DNA from 4 places in the Paenibacillus rhizoryzae genome. Region 4 is predicted to be linked to each of the others. Evidence: riboswitches for the same ligand, from Rfam matches in the RefSeq annotation. Region 4 holds a riboswitch; each other region holds the start of a gene.
The links. A riboswitch is a leader RNA that binds a small molecule or an ion and turns the genes downstream of it on or off. The one in region 4 is predicted to bind cyclic di-AMP.
Positions count from the first base shown of each region.

Region 1: another riboswitch for cyclic di-AMP. It lies ahead of AC6ESO_RS06620 (3D domain-containing protein); the one in region 4 lies ahead of AC6ESO_RS24135 (NlpC/P60 family protein).
Region 2: another riboswitch for cyclic di-AMP. It lies ahead of AC6ESO_RS17300 (histidine kinase); the one in region 4 lies ahead of AC6ESO_RS24135 (NlpC/P60 family protein).
Region 3: another riboswitch for cyclic di-AMP. It lies ahead of AC6ESO_RS29975 (hypothetical protein); the one in region 4 lies ahead of AC6ESO_RS24135 (NlpC/P60 family protein).

Region 1 covers NZ_JCAALT010000002.1:281,398-286,067, reverse strand. Annotated here, with positions in the region: gene AC6ESO_RS06630 (TetR/AcrR family transcriptional regulator) at 1-445, shown strand, start outside; gene AC6ESO_RS06625 (ATP-binding protein) at 525-1,664, shown strand; cyclic di-AMP (ydaO/yuaA leader) riboswitch at 1,731-1,935, shown strand; gene AC6ESO_RS06620 (3D domain-containing protein) at 2,045-2,815, shown strand; gene AC6ESO_RS06615 (polysaccharide deacetylase family protein) at 2,863-3,777, opposite strand; gene AC6ESO_RS06610 (alpha/beta fold hydrolase) at 3,946-4,670, shown strand, end outside.
Region 2 covers NZ_JCAALT010000005.1:410,226-414,895, forward strand. Annotated here, with positions in the region: gene AC6ESO_RS17295 (transporter substrate-binding domain-containing protein) at 1-731, opposite strand, end outside; gene AC6ESO_RS17300 (histidine kinase) at 890-3,220, opposite strand; cyclic di-AMP (ydaO/yuaA leader) riboswitch at 3,415-3,567, opposite strand; gene AC6ESO_RS17305 (DUF445 domain-containing protein) at 3,769-4,670, opposite strand, start outside.
Region 3 covers NZ_JCAALT010000020.1:31,656-36,325, forward strand. Annotated here, with positions in the region: gene kdpA (potassium-transporting ATPase subunit KdpA) at 1-1,201, opposite strand, end outside; gene AC6ESO_RS29970 (potassium-transporting ATPase subunit F) at 1,233-1,310, opposite strand; gene AC6ESO_RS29975 (hypothetical protein) at 1,631-2,047, opposite strand; cyclic di-AMP (ydaO/yuaA leader) riboswitch at 2,177-2,345, opposite strand; gene AC6ESO_RS29980 (spermidine synthase) at 2,619-3,359, shown strand; gene thpR (RNA 2',3'-cyclic phosphodiesterase) at 3,391-3,987, shown strand; gene AC6ESO_RS29990 (hypothetical protein) at 4,066-4,670, shown strand, end outside.
Region 4 covers NZ_JCAALT010000009.1:33,446-38,115, reverse strand. Annotated here, with positions in the region: gene AC6ESO_RS24140 (hypothetical protein) at 431-850, shown strand; gene AC6ESO_RS24135 (NlpC/P60 family protein) at 964-1,461, opposite strand; cyclic di-AMP (ydaO/yuaA leader) riboswitch at 1,466-1,625, opposite strand; gene AC6ESO_RS24130 (hypothetical protein) at 1,945-2,763, opposite strand; gene AC6ESO_RS24125 (M1 family aminopeptidase) at 2,800-4,670, opposite strand, start outside.

The DNA of each region.
Region 1 (4,670 bases), on a different contig from region 4:
GATTGCGATTCCTTCGCTGCTCACGCTCGAACAGAAGCTGCTGGATGAAATCGGGAAACCGGGCATAGCAGCCTTAGATAAACTGCTCGCCGTATGCAGCGAATATATTTTATTCAGCCTGACGAGCGGCAGTCTGCAGACGGTCCTGTTTATGTCCGCCTCGGTACGTGTAGATGAACCGCAGCCCGAGCTTGAAGTTAACGTCATTCGCAACCGGCTGTTCGCGCACATTATGAAGGTGCTGCATATTACGGTCTCTGAAGGGTCTGAGGAGCCGAAGCAAGAGGCTGCATTGAACAATGGACGGATCTTGTTTTATTATCTGCAGGGCTTTATAAGCACGTACAGCAACCATTCAGAACCTACAGATCAGCTCCTTGAGCGGACGCTGCCGATATTTAAGCAGGGAATACAAACACTGATTCGCGGAATGAAACAACATTAAAACTTTCTCACTGTGCAGGGTTTGCAAGAATTAGGGGCGAAATCCTTATGTAGACTTCATCACCCGGAGGGTATGAGACATGAGGCGTAAAGCCGTATATTGTAACAAGCCGCTTGCTGTGAAAGTGAAGCGTAAGCTCGGTAAAAGCAATCCATGTGTGGACGATATCGATGCCAGATCGGACATGCACAATTACCAACGATTGATCAAATATTTGCCGGAGCCGATTTTTGTGCATGACGGAAACGATATTCTATTCGCCAATCAAGCAGGTCTTAAACTGCTGAATATATCGGAAAGCGATTTCTCCACCGGACAAATGAGCTTTCGTTACATACATCCCGATTACAGGGAGCGGTCCGCAGCGCGTGTGAAGGCGATTATGGAAACGGATGAGCCCAACGAGTTCTTGGAATGCCAGCTGATTGCGGAGGGCGGCGAGATTATCGACGTCGAGGTGTCCAGCACGCGTATTCGCAATTACTTGGATAAGGGCACTGTCGTGCAAAGCGTGTTCCGCGATATGCGTGAACGGAAGAAGGAAGAGGAAGCGCTGATTCAGTCGGAGAAGCTGTCGGTGGCCGGTCAAATGGCCGCGGGTATCGCACACGAAATTCGCAATCCGCTAACGTCGCTGATCGGCTTCTCGAAGTTTCTGAAGACGAAGATCGACCAGTATCATGAATACTTCGATATTATGCTGGTTGAACTGGACCGGATCAACTCCATCGTGCAGGAATTCATGGCGCTTGCCAAGCCGCAGGCGAACCAGTTCCGAAAGCACGACTTGGTCAAAATCATTCAAAGCGTGCTGACGCTGCTTGAAACACAGGCGATTCTGCGCGATGTACAGATCGTCTCGCGTGCGGACGCCACTTCAGCGGAGCTGCTCTGCGACGAGAATCAGCTGAAGCAGGTGTTCGTCAATGTGCTCAAGAATGCGATCGAGGCCATGCCAAGCGGCGGTGTGATTACGATCGATATGAAGCTGCATCAGCAATGCGAGCTGATCGTCGAAATCATCGACCAGGGGATCGGCATTCCGCAGGATCAGCTGCCTAAACTAGGCGGGCCGTTCTTTACTACGAAAGACAGCGGAACGGGTCTGGGACTCATGATCTGTTATCGGATCATCGAAGGCCATCATGGACGGATGGACATTACAAGCATTCCTCAGAAGGGGACTACGGTGAGCATCTTTCTTCCGCGAAATGTCTAGAAAGTGGTAATTTTGAAAGCTGTTCCTGTATTTACCGGTAGGATTCGCCTTGCCGGATATGGTATTCTATTACGCGAGCCGAAACGTAACGTACGGGGGATCTTTTAGGGAGTGGCATCACTGCCCTCCGGCCTGACATTCCGCTGGATTGGAATGCAGTGCTGAACGCGCATCTGGCGCTGGGGTGAATCGCTTATTTCACGAAGCGTAGGGTTGAACTCCTCAATCCGAATCCGACAACTAACCTCGCAGGCCGCATGCGATAAGGAAGATTATGACACGCTGTTAAGCTGTGTGTCCTTCATCGCGATGACGGAATAAATCCGCACATGCAGTTCCGTGGATGATAGCCGTAAATCAAAAGGAGGCAATACAACTTGATGAAACAAGTATGGAAGAAAAGCGTTGTAATCGCAGCGCTCAGCTTTGCTGTTCTCACACACTCAGCAAGCGCAGCATCGACGTACAGTGCGAAAGACGGCGACACGTTCTGGGAGCTTTCCAAGCAATTCGGTATTTCCTTGCAGCAAATGCTGAAAGCTAATCCGATGATTGATCCCAACAACATCTATGCAGGGCTTAGCATCGTTATTCCGACTTCGCAAGTTGTGAAGACGACTTCTGCGAAGGCAGCACCGATTGAGAAGGCAGCGAAAGCGAAAGCTGCACCTAAGGCGAAAGCAGCTCCGAAAGCTAAGGCTGCGCCGAAAGCGAAAGCCGCTCCGAAAGCTGTGAAAGCAGCGTCTAAAGCAGCGGTAGGCAAATCGATGAAAATGACTTCTCTGGATAGAGAAGATGAAATCATCACGATCGGCAACAGCAATTATAACTATTCGGAAGTTGTACAAGCGAAAGCAAGCGCGTATACAGCAGCTGCATCGGAGAACGGCTCATGGGGCGCGGTAGACTACTTCGGTAACCCGCTTAAGCTTGGAACAATTGCAGTTGACCCGAACGTTATCCCGCTTGGCAGCAAGGTCTATGTTACAGGCTATGACCATGGCGGACTTCCGGCCGGCGGCATGATGGCTATTGCGGCAGATGCTGGCAGTGCCATCAAAGGCGATCGTATTGATATTTTCGTACCGCAATCGCAACAGCAAGCCAGCACATTTGGCTTTCAATACGTGAAAGTATTCATTCTTGAATAGCATATAGTGAAACAAAACGGCAGCCCGGTGGGGCTGCCGTTTTGTTATTATCTAGACCGGGCACCGCGAGCTTCAGGTTTATTCAGCAGCTCAGGCAGCGTTACGATCTGGTACCCTTTGCTGTGCAGCAGCCGGATGAGCCTTGGGAGTGCAGCGATTGTGCCCGATAAATCCTGGCCTTCCCCGCCGCCGGCATGCTGCAATATAATCGATCCGGGCTGCAGGGTTCGTTTGATATTGATAAGGATGCTGTTGCTGTCGAGACTTTTCCAGTCGACGGAATCCACATCCCAATTGACGACAATGTAGCCTCTGCGGCGCAGCCAGTCGACCTGCTGCGGAGTAATCTCGCCGTAGGGCGGCCGTATGAATTTGGGACTGTATCCGGCAAGGGGACGCAGGATCCCATCGGTTTGCCAAATTTGCTGCTCGAAGGCATAACGGGAAATGCGCGAGAACACCGCATGATCATACGAATGATTGCCTATAATATGGCCTTCTTTACGCATGCGCCGTACAAGAGCCGGGTGTTTCGCCGCGCGGTTGCCGACGACAAAGAAGGTGGCTCTTACTTTATAACGGGCAAGAATTTCCAGTACCTGTGGCGTGTAACGCGGATCAGGCACGTCATCGAAAGTCAGTGCTACACGGCGTGATCCTCGCGGTCCCCAGACAACGAAAGAACCGGGAAATTGCTGCTGAAGCTTTACCCATGACATGGCGCTGCTGCGCTTCTTCCTGCGTCTCTGCTCGCTGTTGAAAGAAGGCTCTGCGTGTTTGGTACCGGCAGTGATCCCGTGTCCTTCATGTTCAGCTGCAGGCAAGGGGTCACTGACGCCGCTGACGCGAGATAAATCGGCAGAAGAGGAGTTGGCATCGTCAGCGAGCGACGAGGAGCCTACTAATGCGGTCCAGGCAAGCAGCAGCACTAACACCCGCTTTGTTACAGGCATCCCGAACATGTTCTTCGTCCCTCCGCTCCAAGCGAAAATGTACTTCTATTACCGTACAGTAACCTGTCGCTCTCATTTTGCCCTGCCATCCTTTGATCATGCATGAAAGATCCCTCTTTACATGGTTAGTCCCGAACACGTAACATGTAAGGGAATAAGTTGAAAAGGGGATAGAACATGCCAGCCATTGATATGCCGTTACATGAATTGAAAACGTATTCAGGAATCAATCCAAAACCTGCTGACTTCGATGCATACTGGGATCGCGCTTTAGCGGAGATGCACGAGACCGATGCTTCCGTAGAACTTATTCCAAGTGCTTTCCAAACGCCGCAGGCGGAATGCTTCGATCTTTACTTTACCGGCGTCAAAGGCGCTCGTGTTCATGCGCAGTACGCGCGTCCTCGGAACGCGGCAGCGCCACACCCTGCAGTGGTTCAATTTCACGGCTATACCGGCCATTCCGGCGATTGGACCGAACGTCTTGCTTATGTATCGCTTGGCTATTCCGTGTTCGCGATGGATTGCCGCGGTCAAGGCGGTAAGTCTGAAGATACCGGCAGCGTAAAAGGCAACACCCATCATGGCCACATCATCCGCGGGCTTGACGATGAGCCGGATCAGCTGCTATTCCGCCACATCTTCCTCGACACGGCTCAGCTTGCAGGCATCGCGCTGAATATGCCTGAGGTCGATCCAAGCCGAGTTTATGCCATGGGCGGCTCGCAAGGCGGCGCCTTGACGATCGCATGTGCGGCGCTGGAGCCGAGAGTAGCCAAGCTTGCGCCCGTATTCCCGTTCCTCAGCGACTATAGACGCGTATGGGAAATGGATCTGGCCAAGGACGCGTATCATGAGCTGCGTACTTACTTCCGTCATTTCGATCCGCAGCATGAGCGCGA
Region 2 (4,670 bases), on a different contig from region 4:
GCCGGATCCAGCTTCGCTTTCAAATCGCTGCCTTTCGGATACAGAATGCCGTAATACTCCGGCGTGAAGTTTGTAGTATCCGAAACTTCTGCGTATTTCTTGTCCGGGTTGTTCTTAATGTAATCACGTACGATCGCGATATCCGCAACTACTGCATCAGCGCCGCCTTGATCAAGCTCAAGCAAAGCAACCGCGTTGCTGTCGAACTTCTTCAAATCCGTGTTGCTGTTGCCCATAATCTTCGTCATAAGGATATCAGCAGTAGTACCGGTTTGAACCGCAACCTTCTTGTCTTTCAGGTCAAGTGCGCTCTTAATGTCGCTGCCTTCCTTCACCATGATGACGTTGATCGATTCGAAATACGGCATGGAGTAATCGTACGTTTGTTTACGATCATCCGTAATCGAAATACTGGAGACACCCGCGTGATATTCCGTGCCTTGCTTGACGCCTTCCAGCATTCCGTCCCAGCCCGTGTTATCCACTTCATACTTGATGCCGGCTTCCTTCATCACTTCATCAAGGAACTCGATATCGAAGCCTGTGATTTTGTCTTTGTCCATATATTCCATTGGAGCATAAGCCGCATCTGTTGCGAATTTGTACGTTGTAGCGTCACTGCTGTTGCCCGCTTCGCTTCCTGCGTTATTGTTGCTGCTCTTCGCGCCGCAACCAGAGAGAATTACTGCTGTCACTAGTGTAAGAATAGCTATAATATACCACTTTTTCATTCTGCTTCCCCCTATTTAGTAGCTTTAATTAACTAAGATTCTATCAAGAAAAGTGGCTTGTTTCAATTTAAATTTTTAAATTGTCAGGTAATCTCACATATTACCAAAATAAATGGATATCCACGGTCGTGAATAAATGTGAGCCGAAACCCCAGTATCTATTCTTCTCCAATTTCGATGTTTGGATTAAAATCCGCTACAACAAGCACATCCATGTGCCGACCTTCACGCAAAATGGTGTCGACCACGCATTTATGACGCAGCTTGCTCCAGAAGCCTTGACCGGATTGGCCAAGTACCATTTGCGTACTTTTCAGCACGTTCGCCTTCGCCAGCAAAGCAGCAGGTACATCGTTACGCGAGACGTTGCGCTCCACCTCGAATGTGCCGCCAAGACGCGCCGTCAGCTCCTGCAGCTCTTCAATCCGCTCCTCTTCGCCCGGCATCGCTTCCGTTTGCACGTAATGGACATGCCAATCCGCTTTGAGCCGATGCGCAATTCGGAAACCGCGGCGAATGAGTCTCTCCGCTTTCTTGTTCACCGTGACTGCTACGAAGATCGACTCATGGCGACGCCATGGGCCGCGGAGCGAGCCGTTGCGTTCCCACGATTCCAGACGCTCATCGACATCGTCGGCGATTTCCCGCAGGGCAAGCTCGCGCAGCGCAATCAGGTTCCCTGTCTTAAAGAAACCGCAGAGGGCGTCCTCTACGTCATCATTTTTATAAATATGGCCTTCCCGCATCCGCTGCTGCAGCGTGTCAGGTGCCACATCAATCAGTTCAACCTCATCGGCAAGTCGCAGCATCATGTCCGGTACGGTTTCTTTCACAGCCGTCCCTGTAATCTGCTCCACCGCATCCTTCAAGCTTTCCAGATGGTGTACATTCATCGTAGCGATGACGGAAATGCCGGCATCCAAAATCTCCTGTACATCCTCGTACCGCCGTTTGTTACGGCAGCTCGGCGCGTTGGTATAAGCCAGCTCGTCAATCAGCACAACCTCCGGGTTGCGTGCGATAATGGCATCCACATCCATCTCCGAGTAAACCTTGCCGTCACATTCAATGGACTTACGAGGCACAACCTCAAGCCGTCCGGCCTGATCCTGCGTTTCCGCACGGTCATGCGTCTCCATGAGTCCAACTACAACGTCGATATCTTTGCGCAGCAAATCATTGCCCTCGCGAAGCATCATATAGGACTTACCCACTCCCGGCGCTGCGCCGACATAGACCTTGAATTTCCCGCGGCGAATCCGCTCGATCTTCTTCTCTACCTCTTGCGCGCTGAGCCTCCGGTATGGTTCGGCTGTCAGCTTCGGCGTCGCCCGTTTCGTTGGGAGCACTCGCTCGCCCTCATGATCGGCTCTGTCCGCCATGAAGAAAACGTCGATGTTGCGCATTTGTTTCAGCACGCTGCCCGCGATAGAGCCTTGTGCGATCTCCTGTGCACGCGTCTGCTTGGAATGCCCCATGACGATGCGGGTTGCATTGATCAGCATCGCGTATTTAATGAGCGCGCGCGGAATTTGTCTTCGATTGCTCACCGTAATTTCTCGGAAGCCCGCGTACACCTTCTCGGTCAGCTTCAGAATGGAGCGCTTGAAGTCATCCCGTTCCTTCGTAGGCTCCTGGCTCGAATCCACGAAGACGACAACCTCCAGGTCGCCGCTAAGACGCTTCGCGATTTGCTGGCCGCGCCGTATATAGATGGAACCATTCCAGTGATACTGCGCCGCTACCAGGATGCGTTCCGTCGCGCCGGACGGACCGATGAAGCCCTGCTCCTCGCGGTATTTCTCCAGCGACTCATTCACGCCCTCGGCCATCAGCCGCAGGGCAATCTCTCTGAGCTTGCCAAGGTTCCCGCGCTTGAGCAGCCCGGGATCTTTAATATTGTTTAAACGCCCTTCATTTAGGCGTGACAGAATCGTTTCCGGCGATGCATCGATAAGCCTTACCTCATCCGCCAATTCCAGCAGATCCGCGGATACTGTACATTCCGCCGAGATGCCTGTCAGCTTCTGCGCAAGCTCGGTTACCCCTTCGAGTTCGTATACATTCACGGTTGTGATGATACTGATACCGTGACTCAGAAGAAATTGGATGTCCTCCAGACGCGTCGGGAATTTCGCTTCCGGCCGGTTCTCGTGCGCCAGCCCGTCAACGAGCAGCACCTCCGGATTCCGTTCCAGAATCGCATCCAAATTAAGATCTTTCTTCTCCACGTCCCCCTTGTACCAATGAATGCTCGGGATCCGCTCCAAATCAGCAAGCTGCTCCACCGTTTCAGGCCGGCGCATCGTCGATACTGCGCAGATGACAACCTCAATGCCTTGCTGCTTAAGCGCTTGGCCTTCACGCAGCATATGATAGGTTTTGCCTGAGCCGCTCACGGCACCAACATAAATTTTAAGACGGCCGCGATGAATTTTGGAGATGGATAAGAGCATTTCTTCAGGGGTTTTGCGGCGGTAACCAGCCATGACAACTTCGCCTTCCTTTCTACACCTTTAAACTTACATAATCTTCGCAAACTTATTCTTCTTTGTGTCCACCTTTATTCTAATAAACAGCACAAAAAAGAAGCCTGCAGGAATTGCCTCTTTAACACAGAGGAACGCCTCTCGCGGCTTCTAGGCACAAGTTATCATCAAAGTGTCTATATGCACGAACAATCGTTGCCTCTCGTATACGCTTTCGAGGTTAGCTGACGGATTCGGGCGTGAGAGTCGCCCTACTTAAAGCATGGACCGAGCGGTCCGTTCTTCAAGATTCACCCCAGTTGAGTGGTTCCCCCGATTTCTAAACAGAAATTCAGCGCTATAGCAGAAGATTAAGCATGAATCGTATGTTACGCCTGCGCATGTCTTTTGTAAAGGAACGCCGCAAACGGTTTCGTTCTCATTTCCAGCCAACTGGCGCGAATATAACGCTTACAATGGAGTCGATCGCAAGCAGTCTCACTCTACCTCACTAATTTGCCGTTTCTCGCAAATAAGGCGAAATAGAACGGACTGCCGGCTTCTTCTCCTTAGTTATAACCGAAGCCCATCTCAATTAACCGCAATAATAGACCGATCAGGAAACCGCAAACGGCACCATTGACCCGAATCCATTGCAGGTCCTGCCCAACTTTATCTTCTATTAATTCCACCAGTTGATCATTGTCGAGGCGATCGAGGTTCTCCTTCACAAACGAGCCGATCTTCGTGTGATTCCGCTCAATGAGTCCGGCAACCTGCCCTTTCAGCCATTGCTCGGCATCCTGAACCAGTCCATGGTTGGCTTCCAGGCGATCAAGAAGCCCCTCCAGCATCGGCCATACCTTAGCTGCAAAATCCTCCGAGCGGAGGAATGTGATTCCCTTCTCGCGCAAAGATTCGAACATGCGCGTCATCTCGCCGTCCAGATCAAATGAAGCGAGAAGCTCATCGCGCAGCGCATTCAGCTGCCCTGTTTCGGCCAAACGGGTAATCAACATCTCGAGTCCTTGATGCAGATGCTTCATAATAACAGCGCGACGATCGGTGCCCTGAACCTTGAGCTCATGGATCTTCGTCAAAATAAAGGATTGCAGCATCGTGCCCAGCTTATCCTCATCCAAATAGCCGATGAACGCGTTGACCGCAAACTGCATCAGGCCGCCTAAATTCAGCCCTTTCACAAGCGTCATCGCCGCATTGCCCAGCTCGCGGCGCATCCCCTCCGTGCTCGCCCACTCTTCCGCGCGCTCCAGCAGCAAATCGAGCAGACGCTCATCTACGCCATTCTCTACCGCGTTACGCAGGAAGCCGCGAAGCGCCGCTTCCAGATCAATACGCTCCACCGCGGAGCGAATTTCCCCCGAGACAATAGGGACCAGCTTCTCCAGCTCTATCGTACGCAGCGCTCCCTCCAGGAGGTGAGGCAGACGCTCGCTGTGTACGGCTGAAT
Region 3 (4,670 bases), on a different contig from region 4:
ATTCCGGCGTGCGTCCAACCATCAGACCGCAAATGAATACCGATAAAATGAGATACAGTAACCCATTGAGGAGCCCGACGCCTTTACCGCCGAATACGTTATTCAGCATCATTTCGGACAACGCAACAAAGCCGCCCATCGGTGTTAACGATTCGTGCATATTGTTTACAGACCCCGTAGTAGCTGCCGTTGTCACCGCTGTAAACAATGCGGACTGCGATTCGCCAAACCTTACTTCCTTGCCCTCCATATTTCCGTGAAGGCCTGCCGCATCAAGAGCGGGAACGCCTCTGTATTCCGATACAAAAACGACTGTAAGCATAACCAAGAAGATGAGTCCCATAGCTCCAAATACAGCCCAGCCCTGCTTCTTGTTCTTAATCATCAGACCGAAAGCATACACGAGCGCGGTAGGAAGCAGCATCATGCATATAATTTCAACCATGTTTGTGAGCGGTGTTGGATTCTCGAACGGATGCGCAGAGTTCGTACCGAACCATCCACCGCCGTTTGTACCCACGTGTTTAATGGATTCAAGTGTCGCTACAAGACCTCTGGTTATCGTCTGCTGAGCCCCTTCAAGCGTGGTCGCATCTATAGCACCCTGGAACGTTTGCGGAATGCCTTGGAATACGAAGAACAAAGCGACCAAGAAGCTGAGCGGCAAGAATACTCGCGTAATTCCGCGAACCATATCCACGTAGAAGTTACCGAGATTATCTTGACGGCCGATGAGTCCACGTATGAACGCAATCGCTATAGCAAAGCCGGTTGCCGCCGACGTGAACATTGGAAACGTGATGGCAAGCAATTGAGACAAGTAAGAAAGTCCATTCTCACCTGAGTACGACTGCCAGTTTGTATTCGTAATAAACGATACGGCTGTATTAAATGCCTGCGCTGCCGGCATATTGCCGATCCCGTCCGGATTGAGCGGCAGGAAGCTTTGAAACCGCAGGACAAGATACAGAAGAATCATCATGACGAAGTTGCTAAGCAGGACGGCTGCTATATACTTTTTCCATCCCATTGCTTCATCTTCGCGTACGCCCATCAAGCGATACAGCATGCGTTCGAAAGGACCGAACACACGATCGAGCCCCGTTTTTTCTCGTTGAAAGACTTTTACTAAATAACTGCCTACCGGCTTAACCAACAACATTAAGATGATAAGCGTTATGGCAACTTGTATGAACCCCATACTCATGTTATGAATCCTCCGCCCTTACCATTTAGAATTTTTCGGGTTTTACTAATACAAAGCCAAGGTACAAGATTAGAACAGCTGCAATAATACCGACGATAATCATAGCGTTACCTCCCTAGGCTTTCTCACAAAACTTAAGAAATCCCCAAAATATAGCAAATGCAGCAACAAACAATACGACCATTGTAAAATCATTCATCATGTCTCTTTACTACCTCCCTGTTACTGCAGTAATGAATTGAGAATATTTTCCCCTGTTGGATTGAAACTATGCTTGAATTAATGGGTGCCTGAAGTTTGTTTGGATACTCATCATTTCCCCTCGTTGGTATAGTGAAATCTTAATACGGGTTGCTGTAAAAAGGGGGTAAAGAAACCTGCTGCCAGGTGTAAAAAAAGTATAAAAATCGCCGTTATCGATGTTTAGAATGAGACATAGGCCTGCGAATGGTCGAATAAATACGCGCGATTCCATAATGCGCAGCTTCGGCCCGTGATACCTTTAGCTGTATAATCGAGCTGCTCAGCCAAGCTTGTTAATGCGGATTCCATTAAATGTGCGCGTTCCGTTCCCCACGATTCTTCCTTCTGATGGATATAATCCAAACTTTCTTCTAGTGTCAGACCCTTGATTCGCTGGTAGATGGCCGTCCACTGCACGATGTCCCCCTTCAGGTTACAGCCGTGCAGCTGGAATTCAATGAACCCACTTCCGCCGTCATTCGTGGTAATCGCAAGCAAACCGCAAATACAGTCTTCACTATGTCCGGGCAGCCTTTCATCGGTGAGCTCACCGTCAAATTGAAACAGCTCAATCGCTTTAATCTTGCAATCTTTCATACTACTCACTCTCCTGATTGTTTGTCGGCAGATGATAGAAAACGCAAAGAGGCCCGGGAGCAGAGAAACTCTGCTCCCGGGCCTCTTAAACAGCGTAAAGAAACAAGCTGTTGCAAGCTCGATTGAAGGGGGTTCTCTCTCATACGCTTACGAGGTTAGCTGTCGGATTCGGGCTTGAGAGTACCCTACCTTAACAAATAACACCTGTTATGGATTCACCCCAAGGAGCCGCTCTGGCATGCGTCGGCTCCTAATTGGTTCCCCCGTTCCTCTTGCGAGGACTCAGCGTTTAAAGCAAGATTTGATGTTGTTGAATCAAATCTTATTCCTGTTACACGAGATTGTAAAATCTGATTATGTGACCATATTCTCCTATTCGGACGTTATCCGTTTATGAAAGCGATGTCTTTCAATGGAGACACTCAATTTCAATAGATTTCCGTCAGAATGCTCCAATTTTTCGCATTTTCTATGGTGAAGCATTAACAATTGAATGTTCCTCGGGGATGCGGTACGCTGGTAATCATAGCGGAGAAGGCTGGCCGGCTAAGGCGAAGGAGATTGGTTCATTGTGCAGATTTTGCACCGGGAAAGCAGCGGACAGCAGGAAATAACCGTTTACGATACGAGTGAGTATGGAGAGGAGCGCGGGCGATTCCGCATCCTTCAGTTCTCGAACAGCGCCATGCAAGGCGCTATGGATTTGGACCAGCCGGAACGTATCTTGTTTGAATACCCGCAGGCAATGATTCACCTCATGAACAGTAGTAATCCTTCCTTCCAGCGTGTGTTCGTTATCGGACATGGCATCGGGACGATTGCGCGGAATTGCCCGGGGAAGCGCTTTAAAGTTGCAGAGCTGGACGAGCATGTGGTAGCGTTAAGCAAGGAGTATTTTGGCTATAGTGACGATAATGTGGTGGTTGGCGATGGCCGCGAGTTTCTTGCTGACGAGGATGCGTATGCGCTTGATTTCATCGTGCTTGATGCCTTCTCCGATAAGGGCACACCTCGGCATTTAACTTCGCAGGGCTTCTTCGAGCTCGCTGCCGCCAAGCTGGACGAGAACGGCGCGATCCTCATCAATCTGATGGGTAAACGCGAAAATGATGCTCATATAAACGCCATCTATACGACGCTGCAGGAAGTGTATCGCTCTGTGCAAGCTTTTGCCTTGCCAGCTGAAAGTGCATCCGATCGAAGGAATTACATTCTCGTGGGAAGCAACGAGCCGCTTCCCTATCAAAATCGGCGCATGGCTGGGTTTATGGAGATCGAATTAGGGCAAGGCTATATCATTGAAGATCGCTAGCACCATGCACTAGAGAGGTTGATATAAACTGATGAATACGCCAGTCACGACGGAGCAGACCGTCCGCTTGTTCGCCGCTGTCTCCGTTCCAGATGCCATCAAGCAGTCTATTTCCATCATGTGCGAAGACATCAAGTCACAGCTTCCCTTCCGCAAATGGGCACATAGGGACGATTATCACATCACGCTGCAATTTCTAGGCGATACGCCGAGCGCGCTTGTTCCAGCCATAGCAACTGCACTGAGTGAAGCAGCTACTGGTGTTCCTGCCTTCGAGCTGCAGGTTGCCTCGCTAGGCGTCTTCGGTCGCCCGATTCGCCCCTCCATCCTGTGGGCCGGCGTCGAAGGAGATGTCGCGCAATTGCATATGCTGCAACAAAATGTAGCCCGGATGTTGAAGCCCCTCGGGCTCACACCGGAGAGCCGCTCATATAACCCACATCTCACGCTTGCACGAAATTACGCGGGCAAGGATTCATTCGAGCCTTCGATGCTTAGCGGCTTTCAGGTTCCTACCTCAGGCAACCCGCTCCAGTGGAAAGCAGATGCCATCACACTCTATCAGAGTCACTTGCAGCGTCGCCCCATGTACGAGGCTATTTCAGTGGCTCCGTTTCTTCGGGATTAAGCGAATTAGCCCCCTTCAACCTCCATCATTTACGTTATACTGGTTTGTAATAGAACCATTTTGGAGGTAGATAGGCCTATGGAATCACGATATTTAATAGATAATACCACCTTTCAAGACTGGCCGGCCGTCCTCATGAAATCTAGCGGACTACGGATGATCGTCATCCCTGAGCTAGGAGGCAAAATCGTCTCTCTGCTAAACCTGGTAACCGGAAAAGAATGGATCGTCGGCACCGGATCTCGACCGCTTGCCAAGGTGGAGCATGGCTCAAATTTCCTCGCGGCGGATATGAGCGGTTGGGATGAATGTTTCCCTACTGTTGCTGCCTGCACCTATCCGGTAGATGGTGCCTACTTCGGACAACACATGCCCGATCATGGCGATGTATGGTCGATTCCTTGGGAGGTTTCTCTCGATGAACAGGATGCACTTGTGTGCAGGGTAGTCGGCAGAGCCCTCCCTTTCGAAATGACAAGAACCATCCGCTTCGAAGGGGAGCAGCAGCTACGGATCGATTACTCCGTTCGTAACCTCAACTCTGAGACGTTATCTGCATTTTGGCTTGCCCATCCCCAATTTGTTGCCACGGCACAGACGCAGATAATGCTGCCTAAGGCCACTAAACAAGTTCGCTGTGTAGGAGGCGGACGCTTTCTGCAGAAAGGTGAGTTGTATGATTG
Region 4 (4,670 bases):
AATCCTACGGGCCTTATTTGGCCAGAAATATCCCTTTTCCATCCGAATTCACCTAAATAAGGCCACTAGGATTCGTTAGAATCGAAAAGTGGCGATTTTCCTTAAAATAAGGCCTCCATGGTTCGTTAGCGTGCAGTCACAGCAAAACGGACAGCGCCAGCCGCTTCCCACGTCCCGGAACGCCATCTCAGCGCACAGCCGCTCCACCGCAATGAAAACGCCCTACTCGGCACTAGTCGTCGCACCAACGCCTTCTGGGCACTAGCCGTCTCACCCTCGCACTACTCCTTCTCTATCATCCTACTATTCATCATGAGTCAATCGATTCCTCTTTAGACAGTCCTCGTCGGTTTCGGCTGCAAAAATCGGTCATTTGTTCAGCTTCGTTACATAAACTTAAAAAAAAGAACCCATACAGGAGGAATCCGGCATGGCAGGATGGCGGGACAGCTTAGAGAATCGGCGAGCAGAGTGGAAGAAGCTAGAGGTGGGGTTAACCGATACGTTGGCGGGACGGCGTGTGCTGCGGGTGACCGGTCCGAGAACGCCGCGTCTGACAACGCCGGTGACGAAGGCGGTTCGTCAAGAGGAGCTCAAGGCAGTGGCCGATACGTTCGATGCGGGGCTTGCTTGCTTCTGCCTCGGTGAGCTGCCGGCAGGTGAGCGTCAAAATTTCCTCGAAGCCTGGCATGAGCGGCTTGCCTCAGGCGCGATCGTCGTCATGGCCGACCGCCGGAGCGAAGGCTGCGCGACGCCAATCGAGCTGCATGATCTGTTTGCGCCGCTTGGCAGCAAGCTCGATGTTCAGGTTGGCCGAACGTTCTGGTGGGTGCGCTACTTAAGGCGGTAATCCCGAATATGCCCCATAGCGAAACAAAAGAAGCCGCAGATGCTTGTCCCGAAGGACGAACAGCTGCGGCTTCTTTTGTGCTCACACAGGCACCTAGGCAGGTGCAATCAAACTTACTCGTCGTCGCCGCCATCTGCTTCGTCAGAAGGCTCGTTCGCGTATTTCTCATACGTTTCCGGGCTCATCACGCGACGTGCTGTAACGTACCGTTTGGAATAGTAGGAATCACTTAGTGCGCTGATGGTCACACCTTTGCTGCTGGAGGAATGTGCAAACTTGCCTTCTCCAACATAGACGCCAACATGCGAGATTCCTTTGCCTGTCGTATTAAAAAATACGAGGTCGCCGGCAATCAAATCCGCTTTCGCGATTTTCTTGCCCAGCTGTGCTTGCGAACGGGATGCATGCGGGATATCCACGCCGAGTTTATTAAACACGTACATGGTGAATCCGGAGCAGTCAAACCCTTTCGTTGTCGTGCCGGTGTACACATAAGGTGTACCGATCAGATCTGAGATGACCCCATCCATTTTGGATTGCGCGAAAACGCTTCCTGTTTGAAAAAGTAGAAGCATCGCCAGTCCGATCAAAAGTGCAGAAATCTTTTTCAAAACGGGAAACTCCTTCCAGTGCCTACGAGGTTAGCTGTGGGGTTCGGTTGAAGGCTCCCTATGATCACCTCTGGCATTCCGCGGCTTGCTTTGCGGATGTCGGGATCAATTCACCCAAGATGGTTCCCCCGTTTCCCGTGATGGGAATTCGGCAAAATTTTCATTTCTAGGCATAATTATTCGATCATTTTCTTCCTTCTCCTTCCTAGTTCACAACTTGTTCACAAATTAAAATTATTAGAATGCAACCTTTTACCTCTCACTTTCGTATAGCGGGCGCTGGTTTGAGCCGTTTTGGGTCTCGCTCACCACCGCGCTCACGCGCAGCCCATCCCTGCAAAGCATGTCTCATCTTGAATAAAGACGCATGTCAAAAAAACCCGCTCTGTCGAGGGGTTTGTCTTTTATATGCCAGTTATTAGTTGAAAAAGAGACCGTCCCACTGCCATTAACATGACATGGTGGGCGGCCTCTGCGCACGGATTAGACTTGTTTCGACTGCCAGGCGTCGTACTGGGCGGCTACCGTCCACACCTTCATGATGGTTCGGATTAACTGGTAGCCTTGATGCAGGATAAGTGCCAGCAAACCTGCCCAAAGCAGCGAGACGGAGGCAATGGTCATGCTAAGTACGGCTCCGATAGCCCACATGAGAAGGGAAATGCCGGCGAAAGGCAGGAAGTTCGCGATACATGTCCATAAGGACCGGAGGGTGCCGGTTCCGGCGACCGCTCCGAACTGCATGGAGAGGAAGAGCAGGTGGATCAGAACCGCCCATGCGAGCCAGGCACCCGCCCACGGACCTGCATGCTGCGCAAACTCCAGCAGTGAATTGCTTGCCAGTAGTTTTGTTAAAGCCCGAGGCAGCAGCCAGATGGCCGGGAGGAGCGTGAGCGTCGTCTCCACCAAGTAGAGCAGCGCTACCGGTTTCCAAGCCGCTCGAATGCCTTTTAGAAATTTTGTTCCGTTCGCGTCCGTCACATGATGGAGAGAGTGGAACAGCCCTGCATTCAGGAAAGGGGTGATCACAATGCGCCCAGCCAGCAGCCCGCAGAAGAGCCAGATGTATGGGCGGATCAGATCGGTCTTGATGAGCTGGAACTGCGCTTCCGTCATGAAGAGCTGAACGGCCGTTCCGCTGCTGCCGATGCTGTCCGGGAATCTTTTTAGAAGCGGCACGGTAATGCCTTCGATGGTTCGATAGAGGAAGAAGCCCCATATCAGCTCATATAGAAACAACATAATGATAATGTAGAAGTGCTTAACGGTCAGTCGCCAGCCTTGCTTCATGTGCGTTCTCATTTATCATCACCTCCCAGAAAATTTGTACGAGGCTCGTCACCATGCAATGGATGCAAATATACTTTCAATTAGCTTGGAGACGCCGACACTCCAGCGCGTGCGTGATTTCTCAGCTAGCTCGGCTTTCATAAAGTTGTTGATATGTTTGTTGTCGAGCACGTTGTCGTTGTGCGGATCGACGGCGGCCCATAGCAGCTTGGAGGAATGGACGATTTTATATTGAATGTGGGATTCTCGGCCATCCCACACTTTAGGCATCAGCGTTCCGTCGGCAAAATGGAACACCACCGACACCGGTCCGGAGCTGCCGCCTGTCTTCTTAATGAGCACAACCGATTCATACTGTGTCTCATTGCCTTGTTTCACCGGACGTACATGAATGGAAGCGACCGAGTAGTCGGACATTTCATCGCCGTACACGAAATGACTGAAGTAGTCGTTCCACTTCGTCTTCGTTACGGATTCTACGACGCGCTGGAAGTCGGCGGTGGAAGGATGCTTGAATTTATATTTTTGGAAATAAGTCCGCATGATCTTACGCATTGTTTGCGCGCCGACTTGTTTCTCAATGCCGAAGAGCACAAGCTTCGCGCGCATGTACACATTTTCCGCGTAGTGATTGTTGCTGTGATACGACCAGGACAGCTGCTTCAGCGGGGCCGGGTTCGTCATGTAGCTTGCTTCCACCGGCAAATTCGGCTCCACGCCATATTCGCTTTCCATCACTTTGTCCTCGGCATAGGAGGTGAAGCCTTCGTCGAGCCATGCCTCTTCGAATTCATTGGAGGCGACCATGCCGTACCAATATTGATGGCCGATCTCGTGGACGACCGTTCGCTCCAGATCGTAGCCCGGGTTATCATTGTCTGCGGCGAATGCGGTAATCAGTGTCGGATATTCCATTCCGCCCGCACCGTTGCCGCCTTTAGGCGGAACTACGACAGAGAGCGTGGTATATGGGTAAGCGCCGTACCACTGGGCATATTTGGCGAGCGCGGATTTGGCTGCATGCATATAACGGTCCTTGAATTTCGCGTGCAGGGGATCCAAGTAGAGCTTGATCCGAACGCCCGGAACGCCGTCCGTGGAGAATGGTTCCTCCGCATAGACGAAATCCGGGGAGGCCGACCAGCCGAAATCATGCACATCATCGGCGTAGTATTGGTAGGTTTTGCGCCCATTCGCTACGACGGAAGGTTTGGTTTGGAAGCCCGTTGCCGCTACTTTATAGCTGTCAGGGACGTTAATCTTCACGCTGTAGATACCAAAGTCGCTGTAGAACTCCGAGTTTCCATGATACTGATGAATGTTCCAGCCCTCGGCTGCTCGGCCGCGTGTGCCTGCTGTTTCGTAAACGCACAGCTTCGGAAACCATTGGCCGGCCATGATGAAGTTGCCGGAATAGCCCATCCGCGCGAACACCTCAGGGAGCTTGACCTCAAATTTCATGCGAAGCGTAACGCTCTTGCCCGGTGCGACAGCGTTGGGCAGCCGCAGCTTGGCCAGCGTTAAGTCATTGGGATTGTTGTCGTCTGGCTGCACATAATGCAGGCGCGGGAGAAGGCTGTAGCCTTCGGTCGTCTCCAATGAGAGCAGGTTCATATAACCGATGCTGTCCGCAGTCGCTTTATCATTTCGGAGCTGACCGCCGGACTCTTTCATGAAGGTGGTGTCTTTGGAGCGAAACGCGTTCGGATAGAGATGAAAATACATCTCGGACACCTGCTGCCTACCGGGGTTTGTCCATGTGACGGACTGCTCCCCGATCAACATATGCGTATCCTCCTGGAGTTTCACATCGATGTGGTACTCCGTCACCCGTTTGCTGAGCGCAACCGGCTTTGGCTGCATCACAATATCGGGCTCCGGCGCGGTGGACGGAGCAGCAGGCTTCGGCGCCGTGTCTT